One region of the Geothrix sp. 21YS21S-2 genome, then DNA from elsewhere that is predicted to be linked to it. Evidence: riboswitches for the same ligand, from Rfam matches in the RefSeq annotation. Region 1 holds a riboswitch; the other holds the start of a gene.
What was found. A riboswitch is a leader RNA that binds a small molecule or an ion and turns the genes downstream of it on or off. The one in region 1 is predicted to bind S-adenosylhomocysteine.
Positions count from the first base shown of each region.

Region 2: it holds a riboswitch for S-adenosylhomocysteine, as region 1 does, so the genes downstream of both, ahcY (adenosylhomocysteinase) here and RAH40_RS13155 (PfkB family carbohydrate kinase) in region 1, are expected to answer to the same signal.

Region 1 is NZ_CP132910.1:2,985,908-2,992,938, reverse strand. It holds gene RAH40_RS13160 (SLBB domain-containing protein) at 1-2,043, opposite strand, end outside; gene RAH40_RS13155 (PfkB family carbohydrate kinase) at 2,155-3,060, opposite strand; S-adenosyl-L-homocysteine riboswitch at 3,121-3,203, opposite strand; gene RAH40_RS13150 (SPFH domain-containing protein) at 3,255-4,289, opposite strand; gene gmd (GDP-mannose 4,6-dehydratase) at 4,449-5,462, shown strand; gene RAH40_RS13140 (hypothetical protein) at 5,801-6,088, opposite strand; gene RAH40_RS13135 (formyltransferase family protein) at 6,085-7,002, opposite strand.
Region 2 is NZ_CP132910.1:245,718-252,748, forward strand. It holds gene RAH40_RS01140 (YaaA family protein) at 1-643, shown strand, start outside; gene RAH40_RS01145 (amidohydrolase family protein) at 726-2,147, opposite strand; S-adenosyl-L-homocysteine riboswitch at 2,186-2,260, shown strand; gene ahcY (adenosylhomocysteinase) at 2,336-3,736, shown strand; gene RAH40_RS01155 (TatD family hydrolase) at 3,736-4,470, shown strand; gene RAH40_RS01160 (tRNA threonylcarbamoyladenosine dehydratase) at 4,467-5,195, shown strand; gene RAH40_RS01165 (DNA cytosine methyltransferase) at 5,187-6,050, opposite strand; gene RAH40_RS01170 (phosphatase PAP2 family protein) at 6,061-6,957, opposite strand; gene RAH40_RS01175 (NAD(P)-dependent oxidoreductase) at 6,944-7,031, opposite strand, start outside.

The sequences.
Region 1 (7,031 bases):
GTCCAGCTTTCTGATCTCGCTGGGCTTTCCCTCGCGTGTATGCGCCAGTTCCGCCACGAGCCGGTCGGCTTCGTTCAGGAGGACGCCGGTCTGGAAAAGGAGGTCCGAGGCGCGCATGCCCTCGTGGAAGGGGAAGGTGCCGGGACGGGAGACGGGGCCCCTGACCTGGACGGTCTGGGGAAGGCGCAGGTCGGAGACCCGGTACAGCTCGATCTGGTCACGGTCCTGGAGCAGGAGGTTATGCGCCGGCTCGCCGGAGAGGGCCTGGGCCACGTCGAAGGCGAGGTAGCTGGTGCTCTGGTCGGGTAGGGTGCGGACGATCTCGCCCCGGTGAAGGTAGGTGTCGGGAAGAAGCTGGGACTCCCTGCGAAGGAGGTCGCCGACCCGGAGCCCCTCGGGCCGGGAGAAGCTCCCGGGAACCCGGGCCCAGCCGGATACCGTGACGAGCCTTTCCCTGCGCTCGCGGCTGGTGAGGGCCGAGAGGACGTCGCCCCGCCGGAGCTCGACCTGGCCGGCCTTGGCCAGGGGGACGTCGGCGGCGTCCAGGACGCCGCCCTTGGCCAGGCGGCGCAGGACGAGACTGTCCTCGAAGGCCTGCAGAGCGAGGCCCCCCGCGAAACGCAGGGCCTGGTCGACCGTCTCGCCAGGCAGCATCTCGAACTGCATGGAAGGCGCCACGCCGTCGGAGTTCCAACGGGCGAGCCAGCCAGGGAGTCCGCTGTTCTCCATGGAGATGCTTTCGGCCTTGGCCTCCTGCTCTGGGATGTTCGTCGTGCGCTGGTCGCCACGGGCCTGGACGCTGATGCGGTCAAGGCGCTTGCGCAGGAGGACGAGGCGCTCCTCGATGAGGGTCCGTTCGGCTAGCGTGGGCTCCTGGTAGGAGGCTGTCTGCCCCTGGATGGGGCCCGCCGCCAGAGACTGATCCAGTCCCTGACCCTGGGAGCGTTCCTGCTCCAGTTCCAGGTCCGGCTTCTTGTCCTTGTTCTTGGAGGTGGCCTTGTCCTGTTCCCGGTCCGGGTCGATGTCTTCGGTCCCTTCCCGCTCCCCGAGCAGGGCCTCGGCATGCATGCGGTTGGGGGACCCCTTGGGGCCAAGGCGGTATTCCTCCGCGGCGATCTGCTCCTTCAGTTTGGCGATCTCCTTGTCCAGGCGGGTCTTCACCTTCCTGGGCTGCAGGTCGCCGGTGGCGGCCACCACGCGGGTGAAGGCGCCCTCCAGGGTGACCTGGTTGAAGGCCAGCGGCACGAAGACGGTGTCGCCGCTCTGAAGGCCGAAATTCATGTTGCCCAGGCCTTCGGCCCGCAGGGGGTAGAGGTCCACCTGGTGGACGGCCTTGCCGCCGCGCATCACCCGGATCTGGCGGTAGCTGCCGGCGGCGGTGGGGCCGCCCGCGAGGCTCAGCACATTGACAAGGCTGCTGAGGCTGGGGACCAGGTAGCCGCCGGGGCGGTAGACTTCACCCAGGACGAAGACGCGCACCTCCCGCAGCTTCACGACGGAGAGGTCGACCGTGGTCCGGCTGAACTGCTGGGCCACCTTCGCCTGGACGGCGGAGCGGGCCCTGGCCAGGCTCATGCCGGCCACCTTGACCGAACCCACCTTGGGGACCACGAGTTCGCCGCGTCCGTCCACCTGGGCGGGGAGCTCGAAGTTTGCACTGCCGAAGGCGCTGATCTGGATCTGGTCGCCGGCGCCCAGGACGTAGTCCTCGGAGATGCCGCCCTCGGTTCCGGAAGGAGAGCTCTGCCGCGTCGTGAAGAGGTCCTCGGCGAAGCGCTTCGGTCCTCGCTCTTTCGCCTTGGCGGCCTTGATCTCGGCCTGGATGGAGTCCTGCTCGGACGGAGCCTGGCGCGCGCCTTCCTGTGCCTGCAGGGTTCGAGCCGTGGCCGCGGTACCCCGTGGGACGGCATCCGTGGCTGCGGCCCCGCCCAGTTGGGCCGCTGTTGCAGCCTGCCGGAGGCTCTGGAGATCCGGGAGGCCCGGTTCCTGGGCCACGAGGGAGAGGGCCGTGAACAAGACGCCTACATAGCGGGGACGAAGCATGAAATCACCTTTTAATTTTCCAATCCTAGCACCAGCAGGGAACACGCCCTAATAGGTAGGCGCTCGCTTCGTCGGCGTCAACCTTGCGGTCCGCTGTGGAACCTGCCCTCCTCAACCGATATGGATCATTTCCCTGAATGCTCCAATCCGGCTCTCGTACTCCTCGGTGCCCAGAGCCTGCACCCGCTCCGTCCCGAAATCCTGCACCGCGAAGCTGGCCATGACCGTTCCGGCCAGGGCCGCGCGCTTCATGGTGGCCAGGTCCAGCGTCCCGGCGGCCGCGAGGTAGCCGAGGAACCCGCCTGCGAAGGTGTCGCCCGCTCCGGTGGGATCGTGGACCTCCTCCAGGGGGAAGGCGGGAGCGGCAAAGTGCCCCTCGGGGGTGAACAGGAGCATGCCGTACTCGCCGCGCTTGACGACGAGGATCTGCGGGCCGAGCTTGCGGATCGCTGCGTAGACCTTCACGAGGTTCCGCTCGCCCGTGAGGGAGCGGGCCTCGGCCTCGTTCACGAGGAGGATGTCGATCTCCTTGAGGACCTCGAGCAGGGCCCCGCGGGCGCCGTCGATCCAGAAGTTCATGGTGTCCAGGGCGATCCACTTGGGGCGGGGGGACATCTGCCTGACCACGTCCAGCTGGAGGGTGGGATCGATGTTGCCCAGGAAGAGGTACTGGGAGCTGCGGAAGGCCGCGGGAAGGTCCGGCTTGAAGCCCGCAAAGACGTTCAGGTGGGTCTCCAGGGTCCTGGCTTCATTGAGGTCGCTGCCGTACTGCCCCTTCCAGTGGAAGCTGAGGCCGGGGGTCTTGATCAGGCCCGAGAGGTCGATGGGGCGGCCTTCGAAAACCTTGAAATGGTCCGGACCGAAATCCTCGCCGACGATCGCCACCACCTGCACGGGATGAAACCGGCTCGCGCTGAGGGAGAAGTGGCTGGCCGAACCGCCCAGGATGTTGTCCCGGCGGCCCGAGGGGGTCTCGAGGTCATCGAACGCTACGCTTCCAACGGCGAGAAGGCTCATGGGGGTTCTCCGGACGTGGTGGAATGGAGATGGATGCCCACCCTGCGCCCTTGCGGGATCGCGGGGTGAGCGTCGTTGGACGGGACGGAGGCCGCCGAGCCTAGGCCGTCCGGACGGGACGGCTCGCAACGCTCCTCGGTGACATTAGATCCTACCTTGCCGATCCCTTGAGGGGCAACGCCATTCCAGGGCGGTCAGGCCATTCCGTGCTTGGAAAGAATGGCGCTGCGCTGCTTATCAAACTCGGCCTGGGTGATGAGCTGGCTGTCGAAGAGATCCTTGAGTTCGGTGAGCTCCTCCTTGATGCCCTTGGCCGGGGCCGGGGCGGCCTGGCCGGCGGGGTAGGGGGCCTGGGCCATCTGGCCCATGGCGCCGCCCATCTGCTGGCCCATCATGTTGCCCATGCCCACGCCCATGCCCAGGCCCATGCCCATGCCGGCGATGCCGCCCGGGTTCTGTGCGGCCAGGGGCACGGAATCGGCCACCTGCATCTGGGTGTAGGCGCCCATCACGGGGGCCATCATGCCCACCGAGGTTCGCTTGTCCATCATGGCCTCGACTTCCTCGGGGAGGCTGATGTTCTCGATGAAGAGCTTGGAGCACTCCAGGCCCATGGTCTGGAATTCGGGGTCCATCTTCTGGCGAAGCAGGTCCGAGAGGTCGTCGTAGTGGGCTGCCAGGTCCAGGGCGGGGACCTTGGCCTCGCCCAGGGCGTCGGTGAACTTGCTGATGAGGCTCTTGCGCAGCTGCTCGGTGATGTCGTCCTTGGTGTAGACGCCGTTGGTGCCCACCAGCTCCTTGAGGAACTTCTTGGAGTCCTTCACCCGGATGGAATAGATGCCGAAAGCGCGGATGCGCAGCATGCCGAAGTCGGCGTCCCGCATCATGATCGGGTTGGAGGTGCCCCAGCCCAGGTCGTTGTAGAGCCGGGTGTTGGTGAAGTAGACCTCCGACTTGAAGGGGCTCTCGAAGCCGTACTTCCAGCCCTTGAGGTCGGCCAGGATGGGCATGTTCTTCGTGGAGAGGGTGTGGGTGCCGGGGGTGAAGGTGTCGGCGAACTGCCCCTCGTGGACGAAGGTGGCCTCCTGGCTCTCCCGCACCACCAGCTGGGCGTTGTTCTTGATCTCCTGGTTCCGCACGGGGAAACGCCAGGCCAGCACGTCATTTGAATCGTCCAGCCACTCGATGATTTCAATGAATTGGGCCTTGCCCCAGTCCATAAAAGCCATAAAGGCCTCCTCGCGGCATTTGGTGCCGAGGGATTATACCAGGAGCGGAGAAGAACTCTGGGGCGTAGAGAGAGGGGCGCCCTGGTTTCCCTCCAAGCGGTTCTTTTGGCCGGATTGAAGCGTTTGCCAACTATCATCTAGCAAACTCTAGGAGCAGGAATGCCCACTTCACGATCCGCGATGATCACCGGCGTCACGGGCCAGGATGGAAGCTACCTGGCGGAGTTGCTCCTCTCGAAGGGCTATCAGGTCCACGGCATGGTCCGGCGGTCCTCGGCGTTCAACACCAGCCGGATTGATCACCTCCACATGGGTGGGAAGGCGAATCCGAATTTTTTCCTCCATTACGGCGATCTTGCTGACGCAGGGTCCCTGCGGGACATCCTTGATCTTGCACAGCCGGATGAAATCTACAACCTCGGAGGGCAGAGCCATGTGCGGGTGAGCTTCGATCAGCCCGAATACACAATGGAGGTGAACGGAACTGCCGTCCTGAGATTCCTGGAGGCGCTCCGATTCCACCTGAAGCATGGGGGGAAGGCTGCCCGGTTCTACCAGGCGGGTTCCAGCGAGATGTTCGGGAGGGCGAAACCGCCCCAGAACGAGGGAACAAGGTTCGAGCCGCGCTCGCCGTACGCCGTCGCGAAAGTAGCTGCGCACCACGAAGTCGTGAACTACCGGGAGAGTTATGGGCTGTTTCTATGCAACGGGATCCTTTTCAATCACGAGAGCCCCAGGCGGGGCGAGAACTTCGTGACCCGAAAGATCACCCGGGCGGCAGCTAGAATCAAGCTGGGCCTGGAACATCGCTTGACTCTTGGAAACCTGGAGCCAAGGCGGGACTGGGGTTTCGCCGGGGATTATGTTGAGGCCATGTGGCGCATGTTGCAGCAGGAGGAGCCTGACGATTATGTCATCGCCACCGGGGTCTCCAATTCAATCCGCGGGTTTCTGGATCTGGCCTTTGCAACGGTTGGGCTGGATTGGCATGAATTCGTCGATACCGATCCTCGCTTCCTCCGGCCCTCAGAGGTAGACGACATCGAGGGCGACGCATCCAAGGCCCGGGACCTTCTGGGTTGGAAGCCGACCATGGATTTCGCATCGCTGGTCGAGATGATGGTCGAGGCGGACCTGGAACTGGCAAGGACCGAAATCAGGACCGAGGGCTGAAGGCGGGTGGCCCACCCATCACCGCAACCCAGGACAGAAGAATACCGGGCCTCTCTTTTGTTCCCGGTCGCACCTTCAGGGCTTTCGGCCCTAGGCAAGTGCCGGTTGGCTGATGCCATGGGCTGAAGCCAGGTCCTCCTGGCTTATTCCTGCCTTGAGGCGTGCCGTTCGGATCGGGTTGCGGATGGGAGCCGGGTTGAAATCCTGGGGATGCTCCAGCATCTCCCGGTCAAACCGGTGATGGCCTGCCGATCCGCATCGTCAGCGGGGACCCCTTGGCGGATTCGCCGCAACCCTGCTGACGGGTTATAGAACCTTTCAGGGGCGTCAATATCCCTTCACTGCTTTTTCCGCCCCCTCGGCACCTCTGGATTGGGAATCCGCGTCTTCGTGAACACCGCGCGCGTATCGCTGTCCACCACGCACCGCCACCCGCGGCTCTCCCCCGGCATGCGCAGGTCCACCTCCCACCCCCCGGTGGCGCCGTTCAGGTGCACCCTCCGGGCGCTGACGGCGATGCCGCTGGTCTCGTGCTCGGCGATGGCCCGGGCCTCCCGGGCGGTGCCCACGGGGCGGGCCAGGGCCGCGGACCCCAGGAGGAGGAGGGCGGCGAGGAGGGGCCTCACTTGGCTTCGGGGATGCCCAGCTCCCTGAGCCAGGCGGCATGGACCGAGGGGCGCTCGCTGCGGACCCCCTCCCGGCGGAGGGTGTGGAGGCGCAGGGCGCCGTCCCGGAAGCCCAGGAGGATCCCCTCCCGGCCTTCCCGGAAGTGGCCCTGGGGGCAGGGGGAGGCCGAGGGAAGGGCCCAGGCCACCTTCAGGAGCCCCCGGGGGGTCTCCAGGAAGGCGTTGGGCCAGGGATCGGCCACGGCCCGGATGAGGTTGAAGGCCTCGTGGAGGGGATGGGTGAGGTCGAGCTGGCCGTCCTCGGGGGCCCTGCCCCCGAAGTAGCTGGAGGCGCCCAGGCCCTTCTGGGGGATCCGCTTGGCGGTGCCGTCCACCAGGCCGGGGACGAGGGCCTTGACCAGGGTCCTGGCGGCCGCGGCGGAGCGCAGGGTGAGGCTGAGGGCCGTCTCGTCCCAGGCGATGGGCAGGGGGGTCTGGCCGATGATGTCGCCGTCGTCGGGCCGGGAGGTCATGGAGTGGAGCGTGATGCCGGTGGCCGTCTCGCCCTTCACCAGGACCCAGTTGATGGGGGCACGGCCCCGGTAGGCGGGCAGGAGGGAGCCGTGGAGGTTGTAGGCGCCCTTCTTGGGCAGGTCCAGGTACCGCTGGTGGATCATCTCCCGGAAATAGAAGCTGAAGAGGAAGTCCGGCGCCATGGCGGCCACGGTCTTGTAAACCTTGTCGCTGTTGAAGTCCTTTTCCATGTGCACGGCGATGCCGTGCTTCTGGGCCAGGGCCGCGGGCGGGGTGAACCAGGCCTCGTCGGGGCGCTGGGGGTAGGTGAAGAGGGCCTGTACGTTGATCCCGGCCTCCAGGAGTCCGGCCAGGGCCTCGTGGCCGACGGAGGAATAGGCGCAAACGATGGCTGTGGTCATGGGCTGTCCTCCCGGGGCGGTCCATTCTA
Region 2 (7,031 bases), 2.5 Mb from region 1:
CCGGACGCTGGCGGGCCTCCTGAAAAAGCTGGATCTGGGAGCCCTGGGCAAGCTCATGGCCATGTCCGAGGACTTGGCCGCTCTGACGGCAGGCCGCTACCGGGCCTGGAAACCCCCGTTCAGCCCGGCCAACGCCCGGCCGGCCGCCCTCGCCTACAGCGGGGAGGCCTTCAACGGGCTGGGCGCCACCGGCATGGACGCCGCGGACCTCGCCTTCGCCCAGGACCGCCTGCGCATCCTTTCGGGCCTCTACGGCCTGCTTCGCCCCCTGGACCTCATCCAGCCCTACCGCCTCGAGATGGGCGCGCGCCTGCCCAACCCCAAGGGCCCCGACCTCTACGCCTTCTGGGAAGGGACGCTCACCCGGGCCCTGAAGGCGGCCCTGGACGGAGGCCCCCTGGTGAACCTCGCGTCCGGGGAGTTCTCCCGGGCCGTGGCGCTCCCGGCCCGCACCTTGACGCCGGTGTTCCTGGACGGCGGCAAGGTGGTGAGCTTCCACGCCAAGCGGGCCCGGGGCCTCATGTGCCGCTTCGCCATCCTGAACCGGATCAGGGAACCCGAAGGGCTCAAGTCTTTCGACTCGGAGGGCTACGCTTTCGACCCCAAGGACAGCACCGGCGACCGCTGGGTCTTCCGGCGATAGGCTTTTCCAGGGGTGGTGCCGATCTTCGAGATCAAGGCCGCGAACCGAGGGGCCCAATTTCCAGGACTTCCCGGATTCCGGATCAGAGGAACTGTCCCGCCTTCCCCGCTTCCCGCGGCACGCCGTTCACGAACACCTCCAGGATCCCCTCCGCAGCCAGGCCGGGGTGCTCGTAGGTGGCCATGTCGCGCACCTTGGCCGGATCGAACAGGACCAGGTCCGCGTGGCACCCGGGCTTGACCAGGCCCCGGCCCGCAAGGCCGAAGACCTCCGCGGGCAGGCCCGTCATCCTGTGCACGGCCTGCTCCAGGGTGAAGAGGTTGCGCTCGGCCACGTACACGCGGAGGAAGCGCGCGAAGGTGCCCCAGAGGCGGGGATGGGGATGGACGTCGTGGGGCAGGCCGTCGGAGCCGACCATGCAGCGGTCGAAGGCCAGGAAGCGCTCCACGTCGGCCTCGTCCATGTGGAAGTAGATGGCTCCCCCGGGCTTGAGGCGCTCCAGGGCCTGGGCCTCGGTGCAGCCCCAGCCCTTGGCCACCTGGGCCAGGGTGTGGCCCGCGGCCTTGGGATGGGGCAGGGACCAGGAGACCAGCACCTTGCTGGACTGGGAGGCGAAGGCCGGGTCCAGCACCGTGGAGCCCGCGGTGTAGGGGTAGGCGTCGATGGCGAAGGGGACCCCGGCGCCCTCCTCCGCGTAGAGGCGCAGGAGCTCGCTGCTGCGGCCGCGGTTGGCCCGGCCTGCGACCTTCTGGTGGCTGAGCACCAGGAAGGCCCCGGATTCCCGGGCGCAGCGGAAGGCTTCGCGGGTGGCGCCGGCCACGCCGTCGAACTCGTCGCGCACGTGCATGGCGAGGCGGCCGCCGTGCCTCGCCGCGGCCCGGGCCAGGGCCACCACCTCGGCGGTGTCGGCGCCGCTGTTCGTGGGGTAGGCCAGGCCGGTGCTGAGGCCGCGGGCGCCGGCCTCCATGGCCTCCTCCACGTCCCGCACCATGGCCCGCAGCTGCCCGGGGTCCGCGGGCCCCGACCAGTCCTCCATGGTGCGCACGCGCAGGGTTCCGTGGCCCACCAGGGCGGCCACGTTGGTGGCGAGCGGGGCGTCCTGGAGGGCCCGGGCGTAGGCGGCGAAGGTGGGGAACGTGAAGTCCTCCGCACCGCCCAGGAGGTCGAGGGGGGCGGGGGGGGCCTGGAGGGGGGAAAGGGGCGCCAGGCTGATGCCGCAGTTTCCCACCACCACGGTGGTGACCCCCTGGCTCGACTTGGGGAGGATGGAATCCGCGCGGAACACGGCGCGGTCGTCGTGCGTGTGGGTGTCGATGAACCCCGGGGCGAGCACCTGGCCCTGCGCGTCCAGCACCGCCGCGGCGCGGGCCGGGCCCAGGTCCCCCACGGCATGGATGCGGCCGTCCAGGAGCCCCACGTCGGCCTTGAAGCGGGGGCCTCCCGTCCCGTCCACCACCAGGGCGTTCCGGATCAGGGTGTCGAAGACGGGCTGGGGGGCGTCCATGTCATTGCCAGGATACCTGAGATTGCGTATCATTGGGTACTTCCGAGAGGCGCTGCAAGGCATCTCCATGTCCCAGGCTCGGAAGCCTGTGCTCCCAACGGCGCTTACCTTGAAACCTCAGCCGGGTTCGCGGGTAGGCGCGGGATCGCCGCCCGGTGTCCCCACCCGGCAGCCGCCCAGGAGTTCCCATGACCGCCACCACCACCGACTTCCAGGTCGCCGACCTGTCCCTGGCCCCCTGGGGCCGCCGCGAGATCGCCATCGCCGAGACTGAGATGCCCGGCCTCATGGCCATCCGCGAGGAGTACGCGGGAGCCCAGCCCCTCAAGGGCGCGCGCATCGCGGGCTCGCTGCACATGACCATCCAGACCGCGGTGCTCATCGAGACCCTGATCGCCCTGGGCGCCGAGGTGCGCTGGGCCTCCTGCAACATCTTCTCCACCCAGGACCACGCCGCCGCCGCCATCGCCCAGGGCGGCACCCCGGTCTTCGCCCTCAAGGGCGAGAGCCTGGACGACTACTGGGACTTCACGCACCGCATCTTCGCCTTCAAGGAGGGCGCGGCCAACATGATCCTGGACGACGGCGGGGACGCCACCCTCCTGGTGCACCTGGGCGCCCGGGCCGAGAAGGACGCCTCCCTGCTGGACAACCCCGGCAACGAGGAGGAGCGGGCGCTGTACGGCGCCATCCGCCGCACCCTGGCCACCGATCCCGGCTTCTACTCCCGGCAGCTGGCCGGCATCAGGGGCGTCACCGAGGAGACCACCACGGGCGTCCACCGCCTCTACCAGATGGCCGAGAAGGGCGAGCTGAAGTTCCCCGCCATCAACGTCAACGACTCCGTGACCAAGTCCAAGTTCGACAATCTCTACGGCTGCCGCGAGTCCCTGGTGGACGGCATCAAGCGCGCCACCGACGTCATGATCGCCGGCAAGGTCGCCCTCATCTGCGGCTACGGCGACGTCGGCAAGGGCTGCGCCCAGGCCATGCGCGCGCTGAGCGCCCAGGTGTGGGTGACCGAGATCGACCCCATCTGCGCCCTGCAGGCCGCCATGGAGGGCTACCGGGTCGTGACCATGGACTACGCCGCCGACAAGGCCGACATCTTCGTCACCGCCACCGGCAACCACCACGTCATCGACCACGCCCACATGGCGAAGATGAAGGACCAGGCCATCGTCTGCAACATCGGCCACTTCGACAGCGAGATCAACATCGCCTCGCTGGAAGGCTACCGTTGGGAGGAGATCAAGCCCCAGGTGGACCACGTCATCTTCCCCGACGGCAAGCGCATCATCCTGCTGGCCAAGGGCCGCCTGGTGAACCTGGGCTGCGGCACCGGCCACCCCTCCTACGTCATGAGCTCCAGCTTCGCCAACCAGACCCTGGCCCAGATCGAGCTGTGGACGAAGAAGGGCGAGTACGCGGTCGGCGTCTACACCCTGCCCAAGAAGCTCGACGAGCACGTGGCGAGGCTCCAGCTGAAGAAGCTCAACGCCCAGCTCACGGAGCTCTCCGAGACCCAGGCGAAGTACATCAACGTTCCCGTGGAAGGGCCCTTCAAGCCCGAGCACTACCGGTACTAGTGCTCTTCGACGCGCACTGCCACCTCCAGGACGAGCGCTTCGGCGCCGGGCTGGAGGCGGTGCTGCGCCGGGCCGCCCAGGCCGGGGTGACGCACATGGTCTGCTGCGGCACCCGGGAAGGCGACTGGGACCGGGTGCTGGAGCTGGGCCGCCGGCCGGAGATCCTTCCCATGGCGGGCCTGCATCCCTGGTACGTGGACGGCGCGTCCCCGGGCTGGGCGGCGCGGCTGGAGGCGGCCTTCGACGCCGGCGCCGGCGCGGGCGAATGCGGCCTCGACTTCTCCGACGGCAGGCCCTCCCGGGAGCTCCAGGAGGAAGCCCTGCGCGCCCAGCTCGCCCTGGCCATCCGGCGCGACCTCCCGGTCTCCCTGCACTGCGTGAAGGCTGCGGGGCGCCTGCTGGAGATCCTCCGGGAGACCGGCCTCCCCGCCTCGGGCGGCCTCGTGCACGCCTTCTCCGGCGCCCCCGAGGTGGCCCTGGAGTTCCAGGCCCTCGGCCTGCACCTGTCCTTCGGGCGCGCCCTCACCGTTCCCGGCGCGAGGCGGGCCCACGCCTCCCTGGCGGCGCTGCGTGAGGACCGGATCCTCTTCGAGACGGATTCCCCCGACCTGCCCCCGGAGGGAGTGACCGGCCCCAACGAACCCGCCAACCTGGCGCGGATCGCCGCCGCTTCCCCCCGCCCGGTGCCCGCCCATGAAAACGCTTCGCGCCTCTTCAGGAGATGGTTGAGATGAGATGGTACGCCCGCACCGAACAGCTCCTGGGCGCCGAGCCCCTGGCCCGGCTCCAGGACGCGCGGGTGGCCGTCTTCGGCCTGGGGGGCGTGGGGTCGTACGCCGTGGAGGCCCTGGCCCGCGCCGGGGTCGGGCACTTCCGCCTGGTCGACTACGGCGCGGTGGACGCCACGAACATCAACCGCCAGCTCTTCGCCCTGCACTCCACCCTCGGCCGGAAGAAGGCGGACCTGGCCGCGGAGCGCATCCTGGACATCAACCCGGACTGCGACGTGGACGCGCGGCCCGGATTCCTGGACCCGGACACCGTGGACGGCTTCCTGGACCCGCGCCCCGACATGGTGGTGGACGCCATCGACTCCCTCAACTCCAAGGTCACCCTCCTGGAGGCCGTGCACCGGCTGGGCATCCCCGTGGTCTCCAGCATGGGCGCCGGCGGCAGGATGGACGCGTCCCAGGTGCGGGTCGGGGACATCTCCGAGACCCTCATCTGCCCCCTGGCGCGGGTCGTGAGGCTGCGCCTGCGCAGGCGGGGCGTGGCCTCGGGCATCCCCTGCGTGTACTCCGTGGAGCCCGCCCTCAACACGACGCCCTACGAACCCGCGGACGTGGGCGAGCACCACGGCACCGGCCGCAAGCGCCAGCCCATCGGGACGGTGTCGTACATGCCGGCGCTGTTCGGGCTGCGGGTGGCGCAGGAAGTGATCCGGAGGCTCCTAGGCTAGATGCCCCGCCACCCAGGCCGCCACCGGGATGCTCAATCCATTTCCCAGCAGCTTGTAGCGCCCCTCAGCGGACACCTCCTCCGGGAACGCCGGGGGAGGCTCCCACCCCAGCAGCCGCGCGGTCTCGGCCACCGAGAACCGGCGCACGCCGCGCTCCGTCTCCAGGAAGGACCCGCTGCCGACGTAGCGCCGACCGTAGCCGCCGATGAAGCATGCGGTGCGCGTGGCGTCCTCCGTCACCAGATCCAGGCCGGGCCGGTGCCGGAGGGCTTCGCCCAGGTAGAGGCCGGGGTCCTCGACAGGGTCCAGGAACCCCCGCAGGGGCGCCGTCGGGAGGCCGGGGAGCTCCCGTCCCTCCAGGGTCCTCCGGGAGGCCACCACGAAGGCCCGGGGCCGCTGGTTGGGCAGGCCGAAGCGCTGGGGGTCGAGGGTGTATTCCAGCGCATGGAAGCCGCCCTCCCGGAGCCGGTCCGTGAGCAGGGCGTGGGCCCCGGAGCCCAGGAAGCCCTCCACGGACTCCAGCACCAGGTGCTCCGGCGGGTGCGCCGCCAGGAGCTCCATCAGGCGGAGGAAGGCCCGGGAGCGCGGGTCCTCCAGATCCTGGCGGTTCCCCATGCGGCAGAAGGGCTGGCAGGGCGGGCTCATCGCCCAGGTGTCGGCCCCGTGCCGCAGGATTTCCGCGGCGGGCACGGTGGCCAGCTCCCGGGCGGTGGGACGTTCGCCCCAGATGCGGGCGTAGGTGGCCAGGGCCGGCGGGCTGATGTCGTAGGCCGCCGCGATCGTGGCACGTGCGCCGAAGGCGCGGCGCCAGCCGCCCATGCCCGCGAAGAACTCGATGACGCGAAGGTGCCCCATGGCGACCATGCTAGCGGGAAGCGGCGAGGGTCCGGGCGCTGGCCCAGTAGGCGACGGCCCCCACGAGGAGCCCCGCCGGCACATCCACCAGGTAGTGCGCCCGGAGGTACACCACCGCCGGCAGCATCACCGCCGTCACCACCGCCAGCGGCGCGAACAGCGCCTTCACCTCCCGCCGGGCCCAAAGCGTGAACAGCGTGGCGACCGCGATGTGGGAGCTGGGGAAGGCCCCGCCGCGGATCTCGCCGCCCCGGGTGAAGAAGAAGAGCGCATGGTTGAAGACGTACCCGTCGTAGAGCCGCGGGCCCTGGGCCGGCGGGAACCAGAAGTGCGGCCCGACGGTGGGGAACATCCAGAACAGCGCATAGCACACGAAGAAACAGGCCGTGGCCGCGAGGATCACCCGCTCGGCGGCGGCGTAGCCGGACCTCAGGAGGGCGGTGAACCCCACTATGGGCGTGAAGAAGTAGTAGACCAGGTAGGCGAAGCAGAAGATCTCGGAGAGCCAGCGCTGGGGCAGGGCGGCGCGCCAGGCCAGGGAGGGCTGGCAGCCGAAGAGGGCCTGGTCGGCCCGGGCCAGGTGGCCGTCCAGGGGCAGGGTGTGGAACAGGGGCCACAGGGTCTGCACCTGATGGTAGAAGCACCAGTAGATGATGGGGGCGTAGAAGAGGCGGAGGACCGTGGGGACGACGGCGGCGGTGTCCCGGCTCCACCGGGCGATCAGCAGGCATCCGGCGATCACCAGGGCATTGACGCCCGCCTGGGCGGCGCAGCCGGGGTGGCCCCGCAGCCAGCCGTAGCCCAGGAAGGGCAGGGTGGCCAGGGCGTAACCCACCACCCAGCGGTCCAGGGGACGCCAGGACCCCAGCGGGGCGGCCAGGCCGAAGGGGCGCCTAGAGCCAGCCATGATCGCGGTACCAGCGGACGGTCTGCCACAGGGCCTGGTCCAGGGAGGTTCTCGGCGTCCAATCGAGCAGGGCC